Regions from separate parts of the Mesorhizobium sp. USDA 3734 genome, predicted to be linked through region 2. Evidence: riboswitches for the same ligand, from Rfam matches in the RefSeq annotation. Region 2 holds a riboswitch; the other holds the start of a gene.
What was found. Region 2 has a riboswitch for S-adenosylmethionine ahead of metX (homoserine O-acetyltransferase MetX). Riboswitches for the same ligand answer to the same signal wherever they lie in the genome.
Positions count from the first base shown of each region.

Region 1: another riboswitch for S-adenosylmethionine. It lies ahead of ACZ89F_RS27655 (O-succinylhomoserine sulfhydrylase); the one in region 2 lies ahead of metX (homoserine O-acetyltransferase MetX).

Region 1 covers NZ_JBWCCW010000001.1:5,765,555-5,776,450, forward strand. Annotated here, with positions in the region: gene mmsB (multiple monosaccharide ABC transporter permease) at 1-154, shown strand, start outside; gene araD1 (AraD1 family protein) at 463-1,455, shown strand; gene ACZ89F_RS27645 (ABC transporter substrate-binding protein) at 1,644-2,414, opposite strand; gene ACZ89F_RS27650 (2'-deoxycytidine 5'-triphosphate deaminase) at 2,515-3,609, opposite strand; SAM riboswitch at 3,777-3,854, shown strand; gene ACZ89F_RS27655 (O-succinylhomoserine sulfhydrylase) at 3,912-5,099, shown strand; gene ACZ89F_RS27660 (ceramide glucosyltransferase) at 5,108-6,259, opposite strand; gene apaG (Co2+/Mg2+ efflux protein ApaG) at 6,504-6,896, shown strand; gene ACZ89F_RS27670 (IS110 family RNA-guided transposase) at 7,228-8,166, shown strand; gene ACZ89F_RS27675 (ISAs1 family transposase) at 8,224-9,294, opposite strand; gene ACZ89F_RS27680 (Hsp33 family molecular chaperone) at 9,398-10,429, opposite strand; gene argF (ornithine carbamoyltransferase) at 10,508-10,896, opposite strand, start outside.
Region 2 covers NZ_JBWCCW010000001.1:7,532,197-7,543,092, reverse strand. Annotated here, with positions in the region: gene ACZ89F_RS36255 (LysR family transcriptional regulator) at 1-205, shown strand, start outside; gene ACZ89F_RS36250 (lysophospholipid acyltransferase family protein) at 330-1,130, shown strand; gene ACZ89F_RS36245 (LysE family translocator) at 1,156-1,782, opposite strand; gene ACZ89F_RS36240 (aldo/keto reductase) at 1,875-2,822, opposite strand; gene ACZ89F_RS36235 (gamma-glutamylcyclotransferase) at 2,944-3,465, opposite strand; gene ACZ89F_RS36230 (DUF2125 domain-containing protein) at 3,617-4,618, shown strand; gene ACZ89F_RS36225 (sugar kinase) at 4,626-5,549, shown strand; gene ACZ89F_RS36220 (prephenate/arogenate dehydrogenase family protein) at 5,556-6,491, opposite strand; gene hisC (histidinol-phosphate transaminase) at 6,498-7,607, opposite strand; SAM riboswitch at 7,746-7,823, shown strand; gene metX (homoserine O-acetyltransferase MetX) at 7,939-9,108, shown strand; gene metW (methionine biosynthesis protein MetW) at 9,167-9,781, shown strand; gene ACZ89F_RS36200 (DUF1330 domain-containing protein) at 9,792-10,112, opposite strand; gene ACZ89F_RS36195 (glycosyltransferase family 2 protein) at 10,476-10,896, shown strand, end outside.

The sequences.
Region 1 (10,896 bases), 1.8 Mb from region 2:
GGTCATCGGCGCGGTGGTCGGCGGCTTCATCATGGGCGTGATGAACAACGGCATGTCGATCATGGGCGTCAATGTCGACTGGCAGCAGGTGGTCAAAGGCCTGGTGCTGCTCGGCGCCGTGATCTTCGACGTCTACAACAAGAACAAGGCTTGAACAGGCTTTAGAGCAATTCCAGGAAAAGTGTGAAACGGTTTTCCGCCCGGAATTGCGCCAAGACAATGAGTTAGAGCGGTTCGCCGTTTCCGTGAAACGGTGAACTGCTCTGATCGAGGCAAGCAGGAGGCATACGATCGCAGCGCTGCCGGCAAACCCGCCGGCGTAAAGAAGTCCCCTGAGGGACCAGGCCCGCGAGCGCAATCCGAACGGAGACTATCAACCGTGGCATGGACGACGTCCCCGCCGCGCTGAGTAGGGTTTGCCATTTTGGCAACCCTGCCAAGGCAAATGAGAGAGGATTCATCATGCTGATCTCCCAGATCCTTGACGACGCCGAGACCATCCGCGTCGTCGCCCGCAATGGCGGCAAGACCCGGATCATCAACGCTGCCCGCAGCGTCTATTCGCTGGCGATGGAGGCTGCCCGCACCGGCGTCGGCCTCGTCGCGCTGATCGAACGCAAGGGGCTCGGCGAGACGGTCGATCTCGAGGCGGCCTACAAGAAGGGGCGGCTGCTGTCGCCGATCAACCACCCCGATCCGGCGCATCTGCACCTGACCGGCACCGGACTGACGCATCTCGGCTCGGCCGCGACACGCGATTCCATGCACAAGAAGCTCAGTGCCGACGGCGAGGAGGAGCTAACCGATTCCATGAAGATGTTCCGCATGGGGCTGGAGGGCGGCAAGCCCGCGAAAGGCCAGATCGGCGTGCAGCCGGAATGGTTCTACAAGGGCAACGGTACGATGGCGGTGGCGCCAGGTGCCGCACTCCTGTCACCGGCTTTCGCCAAGGACGCCGGCGAAGAGCCGGAGGTGGCCGGCATCTATGTCATCGGTGATGACGGCGCGCCCTTCCGCGTCGGCTTCACGCTGTCGAACGAGTTCTCCGACCACGTCACAGAGCGCGTGAACTATCTGTTCCTCGCTCATTCCAAGCTGCGTAACGCCTCGTTCGGGCCGGAGATCCTGATCGGCGACCTGCCTCCCGACATCCGCGGCAGCTCGCGCATCCTGCGCGACAGCGAGGTGCTGTGGGAAAAGCCGTTCCTGTCCGGTGAAGCGAACATGTCGCACACCATCGCCAATCTCGAACACCATCATTTCAAATATGCGGCCTTCCGCCAGCCGGGCGACGTGCATGTGCATATGTTCGGTACGGCGACACTGTCCTTCGCCGACGGCATCAAGACCGAGGCCGGCGACGTGTTCGAGATCGAGGCCAAGGATTTCGGCCTGCCGCTGCGCAATCCGCTCGAGATCGAGCAACCGGTGAAGGTGGCGGTGAAGGCGCTTTGACAGCGTAATCTCCCCCCTTGTGGGGGAGATGGCCGGCAGGCCAGAGGGGGGCGCTGTCCCTCCGGCGTCTCAATCGACTAACTTTGACTGCAGGCTATTCCTGGCTGCTGGGAGGGAGAGGTCGCGATCCTTCGCGCCCCCCTCTGCCCTGCCGGGCATCTCCCCCGCGAGGGAGGAGATTGGCAACCTCAATAGATATCGAAGTCGAAATATTTGGCCTGGATCTTCTTATAGGTGCCGTCGGCGACGATCGCGTCGATGGCCGCGTTGAGCTTGTCGCGCAGTGCTGTGTCTTCCAGGCGCACAGCAATGCCTGCTTGCGTTTCCGTACCCTTGACGTCGCCGACCAGTTTGCAGCAGCCGTCGCTTGCCTTCTTCAGCCAGTCCATCAGCACGAACTTGTCCGAGATAACGGCATCAAGACGGCCGTTGGTCAGGTCGGTGATCGCCTCTTCCTGGGTCGGGTAGAGTTTTGCCTCGGCGCCCGCCTTGCCATAGGCATTCTGGGCATAGTCGGCCTGCGTGGTCGAAGCCTGGGCGCCGACCGTCTTGCCGGCAAGGGCTGCCGGTTCGGTCGAGGTGAGATCGCTGTCCTTCGGCGCCACCAGCGCAAGCGGCGTCGTGTAGTATTTGTTGGTGAAGGCGACCTGTTTCTTGCGTTCCTCGGTGATGCTCATGGAAGCGATAATGGCATCGAATTTCTTGGCCTGCAGGGCGGGAATGATGCCGTCCCAGTCCTGGGTGACGATTTCACATTCGACCTTCATCTGCGCGCACAGCGCATTGGCGATGTCGATATCGAAGCCTTCGACTTTGCCGTCCGCTGTGATGGTGTTGAACGGCGGATAGGCGCCCTCGGTGCCGATCTTGATCTTCTCCTGCGCCTGCGACAGCGACCCGGCCGCCAGCACCAGCATGGCAGCACCTGCTGCCGATATGATCCATTTCGAAATCTGCATTTTCTTGGTTCCCCTTGAACGCCGCCAGCTTGACGACCAGCAAGGCAGCCAAGCATGGCGCGCCGGTACAGGCAAGTATTTTGCCTGACGGTATAGGCGCTCAGCGCGCGGCGCGGAAATGCTTTGACAGCTTCAGGCCTTGAGCCTGGTAGTTGGAGCCGAGATCCGTACCGTAGAGTGCCTGCGGCCGCTTCAGCATGTGCTCGTAGACCAGCCGGCCGACGATCTGGCCATGGTCGAGGATGAACGGCACTTCGTGGCTGCGCACTTCCAGCACCGCCCGACTGCCGGTGCCACCGGACGCCGAGTGGCCAAAGCCCGGATCGAAGAAGCCGGCATAGTGGACGCGGAACTCGCCGACCAGCGGATCGAAGGGCGTCATCTCGGCGGCGTAGAGCGGCGGCACATGCACCGCCTCCTGGCTGACGAGGATGTAGAACTCGTCGGGGTCGAGCACCAGCTCGCCGGCGCCGCTTTTGTGGATCGGCTCCCAGAAGTCGACGACCTCCTGTGCCGCGCGCTTGTCGACATCGACGAGGCCGGTGTGATGCTTACCGCGGTAGCCGACCAGGCCGTTTTGATCGCCGTTGAGGTCGATCGACAGCGCGATGCCGCCGCCGGAAATGTTCGGCGGCTCGGTGGCGACCAGCATCTGCGCGCGATGCAATTCATGCAGCTCGGCTTCCGAGAGCAGCGCATTGCCGGTGCGGAAACGGATCTGCGACAGCCGCGAGCCGGTGCGGACGACGATCGGGAAGGTGCGCGGGCTGACCTCCAGATAGAGCGGGCCATGATAGCCGGCGGCGATCTTGTCGAACTCGTGACCGCGATCGGTCATGACACGGGTGAAGATATCGAGCCGCCCGGTCGAACTCTTCGGATTGGCCGAGGCCGAAATGTCTGCCGGCAATGCCAGGCTTTCAAGCAAGGGCACGATGTAGACGCAGCCGGTCTCCAGCACCGCGCCGTCGGCAAGATTGATCTCGTGCAGCTTCAGCCGATCGAGCTTTTCCGAAACCTTGTGGTTGGGACCGGGCAGGAAGGAGGCACGCACCCGCCAGGCCTTGTCGCCGAGCCTGAGATCAAGACTGGCCGGCTGGATCTGGTCGGCGTCAAGCGCGCGCGCCGACTTCAGCGCGCCGGACTGGAACAGCGCTGAGATGTCCTGATCGGGAAGAATGCCTGTCTGCCGCAAAGCTGGCTCCGCTCCAAGACCGGACGATTTTCTTGTCGCAGGTTCTTGCCGCAAAACCGTGGAACACCCTCTGGTCAAGCCCGAGGGCAGGCTTTTGCGGAACCTGCTTGGTACAAACCTCTTAATGAAGCCGGCAATTGACGCAAGCGTGGCGCGGGTCTAAAGGGTCGTTATCCCGTGGTGATTTGGCCGGTCGGCTTGCAGCCACGTTAAACAAGTCGCTAAAGGACCGTCGGGCCGCAAGGCCGTATGGACCGGTTGCGACTTTCGCGGCCGGTTTTTTTGTGTCTGGAAGAAGAGCGATGAGCACCAAGAAGCGCAACTGGAAGCCTCAGACAGCACTCGTGCATAGCGGAACGCTGCGTTCCGGTTTCGGCGAAACGTCGGAAGCGATTTACCTCACCCAGGGCTATGTCTACGAAACGGCGCAGGCCGCCGAAGCCCGCTTCAAGGGTGAGGAGCCGGGCTTCATCTATTCGCGCTACGCCAATCCGACCGTCGACATGTTCGAAAAACGCATGTGCGCGCTCGAAGGTGCCGAAGACGCCCGCGCCACCGCCTCCGGCATGGCCGCGGTGACGGCAGCGCTCCTGTGCAGCGCCAAGGCCGGCGACCATATCGTGGCGGCGCGCGCGTTGTTCGGTTCCTGCCGCTGGGTGGTCGAGACGCTGGCCCCGAGATACGGCATCGAGGCGACGCTGGTCGACGGCACCGACATCGCCAACTGGGAAAAGGCGGTCAAGCCGAACACCAAGCTGTTCTTCCTGGAGAGCCCGACCAATCCGACGCTGGAAGTGGTCGACATCGCCGCCGTCGCTTCGCTTGCCAATTCGATCGGGGCGCGGCTGATCGTCGACAATGTCTTCGCCACGCCGCTGCAGCAGAAGCCGCTGCAGCTCGGTGCGCATATCGTCGTCTATTCGGCGACCAAGCACATCGATGGCCAGGGGCGCTGCCTCGGCGGCGTCATCCTGTCGGACAAGAAGTGGATCGACGAGAACCTGCACGATTATTTCCGCCATACCGGACCAAGCCTGTCGCCCTTCAACGCCTGGACGCTGCTGAAGGGCCTGGAAACGCTGCCGCTGCGGGTGCGCCAGCAGACGGAAAGCGCAAGCAAGATCGCGGATTTCCTGGCCGAGCGGCCGGAAATCGCCCGTGTCATCTATCCCGGCCGCGCCGACCACCCGCAGGCCGATATCGTCAAGAAGCAGATGTCGGGCGGCTCGACGCTGATCTGCCTCGACGTCAAGGGCGGCAAGCAGGCGGCCTTCGCCTTGCAGAATGCGCTCGACATCGTGCTGATCTCCAACAATCTCGGCGATGCCAAGAGCCTGATCACCCACCCGGCGACGACGACGCACAAGAATCTGAGTGACGAGGCGCGCGCCGAGCTCGGCATCGGACCGGGCACGCTCAGACTGTCGGTCGGCCTGGAAGACACCGACGATCTGCTAGAGGATATCGCACAGGCGCTGAAGGCCAAATAAGAGGGCTTTCAGGCGCCGGACGGCGTCTCTTCCAGCTCGGCCGCCTTGGTGCCGATGGTCATCGCATTGCCGCGCCAGTCGACGGCGCCGCCGAGCCAGCCGCGCGCCCACATCGCCGGCAGGATCAGGTCGCGCGCCATGATCGCGGCAACCATGCGTGGCGACAGGTACCAGCCCTTGGACCAGGCCAGGGCGCACTCGGGAAGATAGAAGGCGGCCAATACGGCAATTGCGGTTGCCCAGAGGCTGACACCGGCACTTGCCGCCGCAATCAGCGCGAGCACCAGCGGCACCACCGCGCCAGTCAGGATCTCGGGTGCGAAGAACAGCGGGAAGGTGACGCGGCGCAGGCGCGCCCAGCGGGCCTGACGCGACCAGATCTCGTCAAACGTGCGCCGGCCAAGCGGCTGCTCGAAGGGCGCGGCGACGAGATTGACTCGCAGGCCGAGGCCATTGACCAGCTTGGTCGCGGCGGCATCCTCGGCGATCTCGGCGGCCAGCGCGCGGATGCCGCCATTGGCGTCGAGCATCGGCTTGTTCCAGAGCATGCTCTTGCCCTGGGCAAAGCCAAGGCCAAGCGCCTCGCCGGCATATTGCCAGCGCGCCTGCAGCGTGTTGAGGAAAGCGCATTCGACCTCGGCCCAGAAACCGGCCGGCCGCGAGCCTATCGGCGTCGAGCAGACAAGGCCGGTATCCGGCCGCCATGCAGCCATCAGGTGTTGGACGTAGTCTCTCGGCATCAACACGTTGGAATCGGCCAGGACAACCCAGTCGTGCCGCGCGGCTTCCCAGCCCTTGACGCAATTGTTGAGTTTCGGATTGGCGCTGATGCGATCGTCGCCGATCAGAAGCCGGGCCGGCACCTTTGGAAACCGGGCAATTGCCCTGTTTATCACTTTGATCACCGGATCGTCGGCATGGGCAACGCAGAAGATCAGCTCGTAGTGCGGCCAGTCGAGCGAGAAGGCACGCTCCAGCGTCTCGTGCGTGAACGGCTCGACGCCACGCGACGGCACGACGATCGACACCGGCAGCGGCTTGCCGGCCGGCGGCGCGACAATGCGGCGCCGTTTCAGACGCGAGGCGGCAAGCACGATGCTGGCGAGATTTGAGAGGATAAGGGCAGTCGAAAGCGTGGCGGCTATGAGAGTGAGTTCCATCGAGATCCGGTCACTCCAGAAAACCGGTCCGCCAGAACAATCTGGCTGGCAGGACGACCGATTTCAACAGTTCGACAGAGCGCCCGAGTCGCGCGGCACTGATCGGCGCACACCATCATTGTCATGTGTCACTTAAATGACATTCTTTGCCGCCACCTGCCATTCAGTCGGCAATGAAAGGACGCGCACCGTTGACCAGCCTGCAAGGAGCGCCGAAAGTTACCGGATTGTTTTGGAGCCGCTTATGTACAGCGCCGTCACGCGCAACATCGAAGTGCAGGTCAGGCCGTTCTATCTGGAGGACCGCTCGGATCCCTCGGAGAACCGCTATGTCTGGGGCTATCAGATAACGATCGACAATCAGTCGGACGATTTCGTTCAGCTGTTGTCGCGCTATTGGCACATCACCGACGGCACCGGCCGAGTGGAGGAGGTACGCGGCCCCGGCGTCGTCGGCGACCAGCCCGAACTCAATCCCGGCGACAGCTACCAGTACACGTCCGGTTGTCCGCTTTCGACACCGTCCGGCATCATGGTCGGGCACTACACGATGCGCAACAAGCGGGGCGAGACGTTCGACATCGCCATCCCCGCCTTCTCACTCGACCTGCCGGGGACGCGGCGGACGGTGAATTAGCGTCTTTCTCCCCGTTCTACGGGGAGAAATGCCCGGCAGGGCAATGAGGGGCGGCGCCGGACTGATAAGATTGTCTTCCATGCGCGACAACGTCTGAGTGGACACGCATGGCCATTTGCCAAAGTGCGCGCTGCCCCTTGTATCTGCACAGGGATGATTTTGTGCGATGGAAGCGACTGAGCCTCGGGCTGGATGGCCGTCCGGCCCGAGGCTTGGCGAAGTCGCCCGTTACCCCTGCGGCTACAACCGTGGATGAGCCTGGGATCTTCGCCTTCGTCACGCACGACCGAATAGTCGCTTGGCTCCAATCGCACGCACAAGGCAGGTTACCGTGAACAAGACCCTCTGTGGAATAGATATTTCGAAAGACTGGCTCGACGTCCATATCGAGCCGATCGGAACGGCAGGCCGTTTCGCCAACGATGCGGGAGGCATCGCCGATCTGGCCGCCTGGTGTCAGGCCAATGACGTCGAACTCGTCGTCATGGAGGCCAGTGGCGGCTACGAACGGTTGGCCTTCCTGCTGTTGTGGGAGATGGGGCAACCCTGCGGCATGGCCAATGCGAGGAGCGTTCGCTACTTCGCCGAGGCGATGGGGTATCTGGAGAAGACCGACAGGATCGATGCCGCCGTCATCGCCCGTTACGGGCAGGTCAAGCGGTTGCAGCCGACGCCGCCGCCGAGCGTGGCCCAGCAACGGCTCAAGGCGCTGGTCGCCCGGCTTTCCCAGGTCACCGGCGACCTCACCATCCAGAAGCAGCGCCGTAGCGCGGCTCGCGATGCCGAGACCATCATCAGCCTCGACGAGGTCATTGCTCTGCTCAAGCGCCAGAGCCGCCGGCTCGAAGGCGAGATCGCCTCGCTGATCGACGACGATCCCTTGTGGGCCTGTCTCGACCAGGCCTTCCGATCGCTCAAGGGCGTCGCCTCGCGCACCGTGGCCCGCCTCATGGCCGAACTGCCCGAGATCGGCATCCTCTCCAACAAAGCCATCGCCAAGCTCGCGGGCCTCGCGCCGATCGCCAATGATAGTGGCAAGCGCAGTGGCCGCCGGTCGGTGCGCGGTGGTCGCGAAGGCCCGCGCTCCATCCTCTTCCTCGTTGCCCGCACCGTCGCCAGATACGATCCTCACCTTGCTGCCTTCCATCAACGGTTGCAGGGCGCGGGAAAGGAGAAGATGGTCATCCGCATCGCGCTCGCCCGCAAGCTGCTCGTCATTCTCAATGCAAAAGCACGCGACGCGCGCATCGATTTCGCAAATGCAACTTGACACCCCAGATAGTCGCTCATCCGCCCTTCGGGCACCTTCTCCCCGTGAACGGCAGGGCTATCGCATATGAGTGATGGCCTGGATGAGATAGTCGTCATTCCACGCGCATTTTTTGATACGGTGGCTGATGGGGACTTTGTCGATGTCGGCGGCCTGAAGGATATTTCTGGCGATGCGGTTTAGGAGCGCGGTGTTGGCAGGGGCGTTGTCCTTGCGGGCACGGCTGAGGTCCTCGCGCAGATGAACGTCGAGCATCCAATGCAGCCCGTTCTCGATCTGCCAATGGGCTCTGGTGAGATCGATCGCCTGCTGCGGGGACAGCAGCGTTGAGGCCATGAACAGGCGCGTCAGCGGCTTGGCCTGATCGCGCCGGCTGGTGATGCGGATGAAGGCCTTGTGCCCAGGCATCAGCGGGTCGGGCGCCGCCACGACTTCTGCCTGCCGCCATTCGTTGCGGCCATGGCTGGTCTCGGTCCGCTCAGTGACGGCGGGAGTGGTCTGGGCCAGTTGTTGTTTGGCCCGAGCCAACCAATGCCGGCGGTTTCCCTTGAGCGTGAGCAGATAGTCGCCGCCGCGCTGAATGATGGCCTTGGCCATGCGCGTGTGGCAATGAAGCGCATCGGCCGTGACCAATCGACCAGTAAGATCAATGAGTTCGACGACCTTGAGGGCAGCCTCGACCTCATTGTCTCCATCGCCGGGCGAGGCCGCCGCCAAACACAGCCGCGTCTGGCTGGCAAAGGCTGACACCGTCAGGGGCGGGCTGGCCGCAAGGCCTTTCTCATAGGCCCGTCGCAGCGCCTTGCCATCAAGTGCGACCACACCCTGGCGTGCCTGGGCAAAGCCCGCGGCAAAGGCGGCGAACGCACGTCCGAAGGCCTCCGGATCGAGCAGGCGCAACAGCCGCGAGAAGGTGTCGTGGCTGGGCGCCTCCTCATAGTCGATCAAGCGCGACAGCGCCTGTTTGCGCTCTTGCGCGAACAACGAAAACTCCGTTGCGCTGGTCGCGCCACACAGGCTCGCAGCGATCATCATCACGATCAGGTCGCCAAGCCGGTGCGTGGCGTTGGCCGCGCGCGGATCAGGGACCGCGCCGAAATAGCTCTCAAGGCTAGAAATGGCAGTCACTCCTCAGTGGACTGCCTTCCCAAAGAATCCCTTCTCAAACCAACTTCAAGCTCAAAATCGCCATATGCGATTCCCCTGCCGTGAACGGGGAGAAGGAAGGACTTTACTGGGCAGCAAATTCCGCCGGGTCGAAGTCATATTGCTTCGAGCAGAATTCGCAGGCGACGTGGATGCCGCCGTCCTCGGTGCTGTCCTTGATCTCCTGCGCGGAAAAACCCTCGAGGATGCCGCGGATCTTGTCCCTGGAGCACGAGCACTGGTCGGCGACCGGAACGCCGCCGAAGACGCGCACGCCATGCTCGTGGAACAGCCTGTAGAGCAGCCGCTCGGCGCCGATCGTCGGGTCGATCAGTTCGGTCGGCTCGATGGTGCCGAGCAGCGCCAGCAACTCCTGCCAGGAATTGTCGGCCGGATCGTGGATCTCCTCGCGCGGATCGCCATCGCCACCCGGCAGATCCGGCACGCGCATGCGCTCGGGCGACTGCGGCAGGAACTGCGCCAGGATGCCACCGGCGCGCCACTGTTCGCGGGCGCCGCCGGGGCCGGGCGTCAAAAGCTTGGCCACCGACAGCCTGAGATCGGTCGGGATCTGCTCCGACTGACGGAAATAGGTGCGTGCCGCGTCTTCCAGCGTCTCGCCATCGAGCTGGACGATGCCCTGATAGCGCTGCGTATGAGCGCCCTGGTCGATGGTCAGCGCCAGCACGCCGCTGCCGAGCAGGGTCTGCTGCGACGTTTCGCCTGCCGCGACCAGCGCCTCCAGCCGGTCGGCATCGAAACGCGCATAGGCGCGCAATGCCGAGGGCGTGGAAAAATCCGCGACCAGCATGTCGACAGGCCCGTCGGTGCGGGTCTGCAGGATGAATTTGCCCTCGAACTTGAGCGAGGTGCCGAGCAGCACCGTCAGCACACAGGCCTCCGCCAGCAGGCGGGCGACCGGCTCGGGGTAATCGTGGCGGCTGAGGATGGCGTCGAGCATCGGACCGAGCTGGACGGTGCGGCCGCGCACATCGAGCGGGCCGACCTCGAACGGCACGACGTGGTCGTCGCCAGCGTAGCCGAATTCACCGAGTTTGGGGTGATGTTCAGTCACTTGATAGGTTTCCAACATGACAAAGCTCCAGGGCGCGGCCATGCCGCCCTGAGGGGCGCATGCGTCGAAACGCGCTTGATTTGCGTGATGGCCCGCAGATAGGCATCACACCTCCGGAGATCAAGCGCCGAGACACCAGGCGAGCACGGCCTTCTGGGCATGGAGCCTGTTCTCGGCTTCGTCGAAGACCACCGAATGCGGCCCGTCGATAACCTCGTCGGTCACTTCCTCGCCGCGATGCGCCGGCAGGCAGTGCATGAACAGCGCGTCCGGCTTGGCCCTGGCCATCAGCTTGGCGTTGACCTGGTAGGGCGAGAACACGTTGTGGCCGCGGGCGCGATGCTCCTGGCCCATCGACACCCAGCAATCGGTGACGATGCAGTCGGCCTGATCGACGGCTTCCTCGGGCGAGCGGGTGAAGTGCAGCTTGCCGCCATGCGCCTGCGACCAGTCGATATGCTTCTGCGCCGGCTCGCTGCCCTCGGGCACGGCGACGTTGAGGTTGAAGC
Region 2 (10,896 bases):
CGTCGGGCTGACCAAAGTGCTCTCCTACCAGATCGAAGCCGCACTGTGCTCCGGCACGCTGCGCGTCCTGCTGCAGGAGTTCGAGCCCGCGCCATGGCCGGTAAGCCTGGTGCATGCGGGCCACGGCCTGCTGCCGGTCAAGCTGCGCGCATTCCTCGATTTTTCCGCCCCACGCCTGAAGGAGCGATTGGCGCGACTGATGTAGCGGAACCGGGGCCGCTCACCGATCGACTGATCGCTCGTCTTCGCCGATCAGAGCGACCTGCGGCCATTTCCTTTTTACCCGCGCTTGGTGTAACCAACGCTCACCTCCTCACCGGGTCCCCCCAATGCTCTATTTCAGATCGCTGACGTTCAATTTCGTCTTCTACGTCAACCTGATCGTCCAGATGATCCTCTGGACCCCCTATTATTTCCTGTCGCCCCGTCACCGCGCCTGGTTCGTGCCGAAATTCTGGTCGCGCACCTCGATGTGGCTCTATGACAAGATAGCCGGAACGAGGAACGACATCACCGGACAGGAAAACTTGCCCGAAGGCTCCTTCATCCTGGCGCCCAAGCACCAGTCGTTCTGGGACGCGATCGCCTTCTTCCCCTTCCTCCAGGACCCGCTCTACATCCTCAAGCGCGAACTGACCTGGATCCCGTTCTTCGGCTGGTACATCATGAAGATGCGCATGATCCCGGTTCATCGCGGCAGCCGTTCGAAGGCGCTGAAGGCCGTGGTCGCCGCGACCAAGGAGGAGATGGCCCGCAACCCCCGCCAGCTTATCATCTACCCCGAAGGTACAAGACGCGCGCCGGGCGACGAGCCGGCCTACAAATACGGCATCGTCGAAATCTACGCGCAGCTTGGCATACCGGTGGTGCCGGTGGCCCATGTCGCCGGCCTCTATTGGCCGCGCCGCAAATTCCTGCGCTATCCCGGCACCATCAAGGCGCGCTTCCTGCCGCCGATTCCACCGGGACTGGGCAAGGACGAATTCATGGCCCGGCTGATCGGTGAGACCGAGGCCGCCTGCGACCAGTTCCTGATTGATGCGGCGCGCGGCCCGAACCCACCTGCCTTGCCGCCGACAGCTGTGAAAAGGCTGCAAGAACTGGACAACGCCGCAAAAACCAAAGTCTGAACTGGAAGTCTCCGGCCGGCAGCTCTCAGTCGAACACGGCCAGCGCGGTGGTCAACACCAGCGTCGCGGCAAAGACCAGATTGATGATCCGCGATGCCGCCGGTCGGCGCAGGAAGCGCGCGAAAGCTGCCCCGGCGACAAGCCAAAGAGCGTGGATGGCAACGATCATCAGGGCAAGAACCGCCAGCTTCAGCCATGGACCAAGCTCAGCGGTGCCCTGTTTCGACGAAGCACCGGCGAACACGGCGGCGATCGCCACATAGGCCTTTGGATTGGCGACCGCGAGAAGAAACCCAGCCAGCCATGTTGGACGCGAAGCTTCGGTGGCGCGCGCAGCCAGCGGTGGCGCCGTGGCGATCTTGAAGGCGAGATAGAGGATGTAGGCGGCGGACGCGACAGCCAGCAACGGCGCCAGCTTCGGCACCGACGTGAGCACCGCCATGACCCCGGTCGCGACGACCAACAGCACGGCGATCGTGCCCAGGATGATCCCCCAGGCATAGCCCAGCGAGGGGCGCAAACCGAAGGCCGCCCCAACGGCGGTGACGCTTATCGTTGCCGGTCCCGGGCTGCCCATGACGACGGCGGAGGCAAGCACCAGCGTGAGCAGCTGACGCCAAAGGTCCGGCTGCGAAAGAAGCGGCTCAGTCATCTCACCCTCTGCCTTGCCCCGTGCAAAGGGACGGTATGGCAAGACGAGAGGATCGTCTTGGACGTTCGTGCGAGGAGCGGCCGCCGAAAACGTCAGCCGCTCGCTCTGTCGAGTTCGGCCATGTCGGCGGCGCTCAGCTTCAGCGACGCCGCCTTGATCAGGCTGTCCATCTGCTCGGGCTTGGTGGCGCTAGCGATCGGCGCAGTGACGCCTGGCCGTGCGATAACCCAGGCAAGCGCCACCTCGGCCTGCTTGACCGAATGCCTTGATGAAACCGCGTCGAGTGCTGCAAGGATGCGCATGCCGCGCGCATTGAGGTAGTCCTTCACCCCGCCGCCACGCGGGCTTTGACCGAGATCGGCCTCGCTGCGGTATTTGCCGCTGAGAAAACCCTTGGCCAGGCTGAAATAGGTGATGACGCCGATGCCCTCGGCCACGCACAGATCGTGCAACGGTCCGTCGAAGGACGAGCGATCGTAGAGATTGTATTCCGGCTGCAGAACCTCGTAGCGCGGCAGGCTGCGCAGGCTCGCCACATCGAGCGCGGCACGCAACTGACCGGCGTCGAGGTTCGAGCAGCCGGCATAGCGGATCTTGCCCTTGGCGAGCAGCTTCTCGTAGGCGCCGAGCGTTTCCTCATAGGGCGTCGTCGGGTCTGGCCAGTGCGACAGATAGAGGTCGATGACATCGGTCCGGAGCCGCTTCAGCGATGCGTCGACGGCCTTTTCGATGTATGCGGCAGACAGGTCCTTGTGCCCCTGCCCCATATCCGAACCGACCTTGGTGATCACCACGACCTTGTCGCGATTGCCACGGTCTTTCATCCACTTGCCGATGATGGTTTCCGACTCACCGCCCTTGTGGCCGGAGACCCAGCGCGAATAAGCGTCCGCCGTGTCGATGGCGTTGAGGCCGGCGCCGACGAAACGGTCGAGCAGGTCGAACGAGGTTTTCTCGTCGGCGGTCCAGCCGAAGACGTTGCCGCCCAGAACCAGCGGCGCGATGGACAGGTCGGTGCGACCGAGACGGCGTTTCTGCAAGGCGGATCTCCGGGATGACTGGGGCGGGCGAAGGACGCCCGCGGGCTGAGGTTCGGAGCCTAACCTAGGTCTTGCCTGATCGAGGTCAAAGGCCTGGCCGCCTTTTTCCGCAGAGCCAGCTTCACAAAGGCGCGACCTGCCTGGCGACATCCTCCAGCCAGTGGTCGCGGATGCCCAGCGCCTTGAGATGCTCCAGCGTGCTGAGCACGTAGTCCTCGTTGTTGCCGGACTGGCCGACCGCGCCGCGCACCACGGCCGCCGCATCCGCCGCGTCGAGCGCGCCGGCATATTGCTCGTGCTGGCGGTCTACGATGTAGGCCACCGCATCGACCGTTCCGCCGCCGTCGAGGCGAATTTTGAGCATGCGCTCAAGATAGACTGATGTGACCAGCTCGCGCTCGCGCAGATAGGTGATGACCTCGTCGCGCAAGTCGCCGGGAACGCGGAACGCCAAGCCGATGCAGGAGCCGCCGCGGTCGAGGCCGAGCACCAGTCCCGGTCGCTCGCGCGTGCCGCGATGCACGAAGGAATAGACGCAGAGGGACCGGCGGTAGCCATGCAGGCGGGCGCGCTGCGTCTCGACATGCGCGAAACCCGGCCGCCAGATCAGCGACCCATAGCCAAACACCCAAAAATCGCCCATATCGCCGCGCCTGATTGCAAAAGAGTGGCGGCACCACAGGGAATCGGTGTTTTTTCCGCCCGTCTCTGTCTACCTATCCGTCTCTGTCTACCTGTTGTTGGCGGAATCGACTGTCCGTCCGCAACATCCATGCGTTAAAGAGAGCCAAAGCATGACGTCAAGTGACGAACGCCAGCCGAGCAACAACCGTCGCCGCCTGTTCTGGCTCGCAGCGTTCATCGTCGTGCTGTTTGCCATCTACAGCGGTGGCTGGTTCTATCTGGCTGACCGGGTGAGGAGCGAGGCCGACAAGGCGGTCGCCATGCTAAACAAGACTGGCGTCGAGGCCGGTTGCGCCAACCTCCAGGTCAGCGGCTATCCCCTGAGCTTTACCGTCTCCTGCGACAACCTGGCCTACGAGGACGACGCCAGGAACATCGCCGCTTCGGCCGGCAGCTTCAACGCGGCCGCCCAGATCATCCAGCCTCTGTCACCGGTGGCCAATCTGCGCGGTCCGCTCAGGACCTCCGTTCCGGACATGGTGCCGCTCTGGATCGACTGGGACAATCTGCAGGCCAACGTCAAATTGTGGTGGCCGTTGCCGCGGCGGATTTCTCTGGAGGCGGACGGCCTGTCCGGCCAGACCGATCCGGCCGACGACACCGATCCGGTGCAACTGTTCAGCGCCGGCAAGGCATCAGGTCAGTTGCAGCCGAACGGTGGGGATATCGACTATGTCGGCAGTTTTGGCGATCTCGAGATCGATCCCGATGCGATCGGCGGGCGCGTGCTGCCGGCGCTCGACGCCAGCGGCGACGTCACGCTGAAGAACGGCGTCGCGCTGATCGGCGCGCAAGTGAAGAGCCTGCGCGGCCAGGCGATCGAAATCCGCAACCTCGACCTGTCGTCAGGCACGGCGCGTATCACCGTTTCGGGCCCGCTGTCGGTCGATGCCGAAGGCCTTATCAATGCCGATCTGATGATCAGGCTGAAGGACCCGAAGGCGGTGGCGGCCATCCTCGGCGCCGCCATACCCGAACAGAAAAGCCAGATTGAGCAGGGCTTTGCTGCCCTGGCGGTGCTCGGCAACGAACCGTCGATGCCGCTGAAGGTGGTCAAGGGCAAGGCCTCGCTCGGCTTCATTCCGCTGGGCAAGATCAAGCCGGTGGAATAGCGCTGCGATGGCAAGACCCGTGAGGTTGCTGAGTGTTGGCGCACTGACGCTGGACACCATCCTGCGTGTCGAGTCACTGCCCTTGCATCAGGGCAAGTTCATCGCCTCCGACGGCGTCCAGATCGCCTCGGGCATGGCCACGAGCGCTGCCTGCGCCGCCCACCGCCTGGGCGCAGAGGTGTCGCTGTGGGCGAGTGCCGGCGACGATGCCGTCGCCGACCAGCTCATCGCCGGCATCGAGGCCGAAGGCGTTGATTGCACCTTTGTGCGCCGCGTCAGAGGCGCCCGCTCGGCGCTGGCCTCGATCTTGGTCGACGCGCATGGCGAGCGCATCATCGTGCCTTTCTATGACAGGCTTGCGCAGGCCGATCCCGAGGCCTTGCCGGTCGCCGACCTCATGGCATTCGATGCCGTACTGGTCGATGTCCGCTGGCCGGGTGCAGCAGCACTTGCCCTGAAGGCCGCGCGCACCATGGGCCGGCCGGCTATCCTCGATGCCGACACCGCGCCGCTGGAGGCCCTGGAGCAGCTGTTGCCGCTCGCCACGCACATCGTCGCTTCGGAGCCGGCAACGCGCATCGTCTGCGGCCAGGCGCTCGATCCGGAAACGGCTTGCGCCGATCTCGCCAGCCGCACCGACGCCTTTGTCGCGGTGACCGGCGGCGCGGCGGGCAGTTGGTGGCACGACCGTTCCGCAGGCTGTGTGCGCCATGTCGCGGCGCCGAGAATCAAAGCGGTCGACACATTGGCCGCCGGCGATGTCTTTCACGGCGCCTTCGCCGTCGGGCTGGCGGAAGCCATGCCGGTCGAGCAGGCTTTGCGGTTTGCCAGTGCGGCCGCCGCGCTCAAATGCCTGCGCTTCGGCGGCAGGCTGGGCGCGCCGGATAGGGCCGAGACGCTGGCCATGGTTGCCGCGACCTGGCCAGTCTGAAACAGCCTACGTTTTCGCTGGGTGTTCGACCGCCTGGCGGCCAAAGTCTGGCACGTCGATGTCCTGGCCGGCCTCGATGATCGAGCGACGCACGGCGCGGGTGCGGGTGAACAGGTCGAAGAGTTTCTCGCCGTCGCCCCAGCGGATCGCGCGTTGCAGCGACGCCAGGTCTTCCGAGAACCGCGCCAGCATTTCGAGGATGGCGTCCTTGTTGTGCAGGCACACATCCCGCCACATGGTCGGGTCGGAAGCGGCAAGACGGGTGAAATCGCGGAAGCCCGAAGCCGAATATTTGATCACCTCGGACTTGGTCACCGACTGCAGATCATCGGCGGTGCCGACGATGTTGTAGGCGATGATGTGCGGCAAATGCGAGACGATGGCCAGCGTCATGTCGTGATGCTGAGGATCCATGGTGTCGATGTTGGCGCCGCAGCGGCGCCAGAATTCCGACAGCCGTTCCAGCGCGTCCGGGTCGGTGTCGGGCAGCGGCGTGAAGATGCACCAGCGATTGTCGAACAGATCGGCGAAACCGGCATCGGGGCCGGATTTTTCGGTGCCGGCCAGCGGGTGGCCGGGAATGAAATGGACGCCGGCTGGCACATAAGGCTGCATCTGCGCGATCACCGATGCCTTGGTCGAGCCGACATCGGTGAGGATCGCGCCCGGCTTCAGCGCCGGCGCGATTTCCTCGGCCACCGCGCCGGATGAGCCGACCGGCACCGAGACAATGACCAGATCCGCATCGCGGACCGCCTCTTTCGCATCGGTGGTGTAGGAATCACCCAGCCCAAGCTCCTCGGCCCGCGCCAGCGTCGCGGCACTGCGGGTCGAGATGGCGACGTGACCAGCCAGGCCCTCGCGGCGGATGACGCGGGCCAGCGACGAGCCGATCAGGCCGATGCCGACCAGCGCGATCTTTTCAAACATCGGTGATGTCATGGTGTTCTAGCTTTTCAGGAATGTCGTGAGAGCGGCGACAACGCCGCGATTGGCCTCTTCGGTGCCGACGGTCATGCGCAGCGCGTTGGGAAAGCCATAGCCGGAAACGCGCCGCAATATATAGCCGCGCGCCATCAGATAGTCGTCCGCCGCCGCCGCGGAATGTTTCTTGTCCTCGGGAAAATGAATGAGGATGAAATTGCCGACGCTCGGCGTCACCCGCAAACCAAGCCCGATCATCTGTTCACTCAGCCAGGCCAGCCAGGTTTCGTTGTGCGCCACGCTGCGCTCGACATGGGCGCGGTCGCGGATCGCGGCGATGCCGGCCTCGATCGCCGTCGCATTGACGTTGAAGGGTCCCCGCACGCGGTTGATGGCATCGACGATGTGCATCGGCGCATACATCCAGCCGATCCGCGCGCCGCCGAGGCCGATCTTGGAGAAGGTTCGGGTCATCACCACGTTCTGGGCAGCACCGACAAGCTCGATGCCGGCTTCGTAATCGTTGCGGCGGACATATTCGGCATAGGCCGCGTCGAGCACCAGAAGCACATGCCTGGGCAGGCCGGCATGCAGCCGGCGCACCTCCTGGAACGGCACATAGGTGCCGGTCGGGTTGTTGGGATTGGCCAGGAACACGATCTTCGTACGCGGCGTGACGGCTGCCAGGATGGCGTCGATATCGGCGCGCTCGTCTGTTTCCTTGATCGTCACCGGAACGGCACCCGCCGACTGGATGTAGATCTTGTAGACCATGAAGGCGTGTTCGGTGATGACGGCCTCATCGCCGGGCGCCAGATAGGTCTGCGCCAGCAGGCCGAGGATCTCGTCGGAACCGTTGGAACAGATGATGTTCGCGGGGTTGAGGCCATGCACCTCCGCAATTGCCTCGCGCAGCCGCCTGGCGGTGCCGTCGGGATAGATGTCGAGCTTGCCGGCAATCTCGCGCGCGGCTTCGATCGCCTTTGGCGAGGGACCAAGCGGATTCTCGTTCGCCGAAAGCTTGTAGACCTTGGCGACGCCGGCAGGCGCCGCGCTCTTGCCCGGCACATAGGCGTCGATGTCCATAATGCCCGTGCGCGGGGTTGGACGTACCTTGTCCGGTGTCTGGCTCATGTCGCAAAATCCGTCGAGAACGCTTCCTGAGGGAAGCCGCAGCGGAAATACAAGCCACGGCCCGCAATGTCGAGAGGAGACCCCGCTCTGGACCAAGGCTGGCCGTTGACGCCGGCGCGCCACAGCCCTAGAAGGGGTGCGAACTTCCGTGGTGATTTGGCCGGTCGGCTTGCAGCCACGTTAAACAACTTGCTAAAGGGCCGTTTGCATCCTGTAACCGGCTTTGCGACTGCAATGCCGGTTTTTTGTTGTCCGCGCCGGCCGGACACCCGCATCGGCATCGATTTTCGAAAAGCACGGTGCCGTGGATTCAAAGTGTGAGATGGATGTCATGGCCGTTCTGCGCGCCCGCAAAACCAACAACGAGGCCGACCAGCCGTCGAGCCCGGTTTTGCGTTTTGGCTCCGACAAGCCGCTCAAACTGGACGCCGGCACGCTGCTGTCGCCGTTCCAGATCGCCTACCAGACCTACGGCACGCTGAACGACGCTCGCTCCAACGCCATCCTCGTCTGCCACGCACTGACGGGCGACCAGCACGTCGCCAGCACCAATCCGGTGACCGGCAAGCCGGGCTGGTGGGAGGTGCTGATCGGCCCCGGCACGATCATCGACACCAACCGCTTCTTCGTCATCTGCTCCAACGTCATCGGCGGTTGTCTGGGGTCCACCGGACCGGCCTCCACCAATCCCGCCACCGGCAAACCCTATGGGCTCGACCTGCCGATCATCACCATCCGCGACATGGTGCGCGCGCAGCAGATGCTGATCGACCATTTCGGCATCGAGAAACTGTTTTGCGTGCTCGGCGGCTCGATGGGCGGCATGCAGGTGCTGGAATGGGCGTCGAGCTATCCAGAGCGCGTCTTCTCGGCGCTGCCGATCGCCACCGGCGCGCGCCATTCCTCGCAGAACATCGCCTTCCACGAGGTCGGTCGACAGGCCGTCATGGCCGATCCGGACTGGCATGGCGGCAAATATTTCGAGCACGGCAAACGCCCGGAAAAGGGCCTGGCGGTGGCGCGCATGGCCGCCCATATTACCTATCTGTCGGAAGCCGCCTTGCACCGCAAATTTGGCCGCAATTTGCAGGACCGCGACCACCTGACGTTCGGCTTCGACGCCGACTTCCAGATCGAAAGCTATCTGCGCCACCAGGGCATGACCTTCGTCGACCGCTTCGACGCCAATTCCTACCTCTACATGACGCGGTCGATGGACTATTTCGACCTCGCCGCCGACCATGGCGGCCGGTTGGCCGATGCCTTCGCCGGCACGAAAACCCGCTTCTGCCTGGTGTCCTTCACCTCGGACTGGCTGTTCCCGACCGAGGAGAGCCGCTCGATCGTGCATGCGCTCAACGCGGCCGGCGCGTCGGTATCCTTCGTCGAGATCGAGACCGACCGTGGCCACGATGCCTTCCTGCTCGATGAGCCGGAACTGTTTGCCGCCATCAACGGCTTCATCGGCTCGGCCGCACGGGCGAGAGGGCTCAGCGCATGACCCCGAAAAATTGCAGACTTTTCGGATCGGGATCATGCGCCAGGCAGGAGGCGAAGCCATGAGTGTCAACCGCGACCAGCGCGTCGACCTCGAGGTCGTCGCCAACCTCATCCCGCCGCAGTCGCGCGTGCTCGACGTCGGTTCGGGCGACGGCTCGCTGCTCGAACTGCTGCAGGACACCAAGCAGGTCGACGGCCGTGGACTCGAGCTGTCGCAGCGCGGCGTCAACGAATGCGTGGCGCGCGGCCTCTCGGTCATCCAGGGCGACGCCGACAAGGATCTCGAATTCTATCCCGACAAGGGTTTTGACTTCGTCGTCCTGTCGCAGACGCTGCAGGCCACCCGCAACCCGAAGCTGGTGCTCGACGAACTGCTCAGGATCGGCAACCGCGCCATCGTCTCCTTCCCCAATTTCGGCCATTGGCGGGTGCGCCTGTCGCTGTTCATCCAGGGACGCATGCCGGTGACCAAGGACCTGCCCTATTCCTGGTACGACACGCCCAATATCCACTTCTGCACCATCCGCGATTTCGTCAATCTGTGCGACGAACTCGGCGCGACCGTGGAGAAGGCGACGGCGCTCGACGCCAATGGCAAGAAGATCGGCCTGTCGATGCCGTGGTGGTTCTGGAATTTCTTCGGCCAGCAGGCAGTGTTCTTGCTGAAGCGATAGTAGCCACCCGCTATTCCAGGACATCCGTCGCCTTGTGCGGATGTTCGACGCCGTCGGCGAACACCACATCGGCCTCCGAATTGTCCGTGCGCAGCGCCAGTATCGCCTGGTAGGCCGGCGAATTGTACCAGCTATGCACGTGCTGCCGGTCGGGAAATTCGATGATGATCAGGTGGCCCGGCCAGTCGTTCTCGATCACCTCCACATCGCCGCCATGAACCAGAAAACGGCCGCCGAAAGGCTCCAGCGTGGCATCGATCCTGTGCAGATATTCGATGATCTGCGGACCCATCGTGGCATGGCGCATATGGGCAACGGCGTAGGCAGTCATGACTGTACTCCCTGTCATCGAAGCCGAGTTGCCGGCCTCGCAAGGGCAATCTGACCAAATGCCGAGCGCAAAGCGATTACGTCTGAGGTAATGGAGTGCATGCTATCCTGTCACGGCGAATCGCTTCCATGGTGATTCGCGAGTCTGCGCGGCAGTGCTGTTGCAATTGGAACGCTAACGACGGGAATTCGTTATCTCGCGCGGGTTGAGTACCGGCACGGTGGGTGACACAGGAAGCTGTTTTTTGTAGCTTCGCGTCGAAGATGATGACCGGAAAGGAAAAGTCCGATCCATTCGACCGTTCTTAAAATCGAAAAGTGCTGGATAGACGCGCAGTCCCGCGCGGGAAACAGCTGACACGACATGGCCGGAATCATCGAAGACACACCTCTCATCACGGTCATAACGCCGACCCACAATCGGCGCGAGACGGTGTTGCGCGCCGTGGAAAGCGTGCTGTCCCAGGGCATGCCTAGGCTCGAGCATATTGTCGTTGACGATGGGTCGACCGATGGGACCGAGGCGGCGCTGGCCCGCATCCAGGATCCGCGGCTCATTTATGTCGGCGCAAAATGGCGAGGCGCCAATGCCGCACGCAATGCCGGCATCGAGCGTGCGCGGGCGCCGGTGGTGACCTTCCTCGATTCGGACGACGTCTACCTGCCGCACCGGCTTGAACGGACCCTGGCCTGGTTCGATGACAATCCCGCACTTCAGGTGCTGATCAGCTCTTTTGTCTCCCTGAAGGGCAACCGCGCCACCAACTGCGTCAATCGCGATGCAT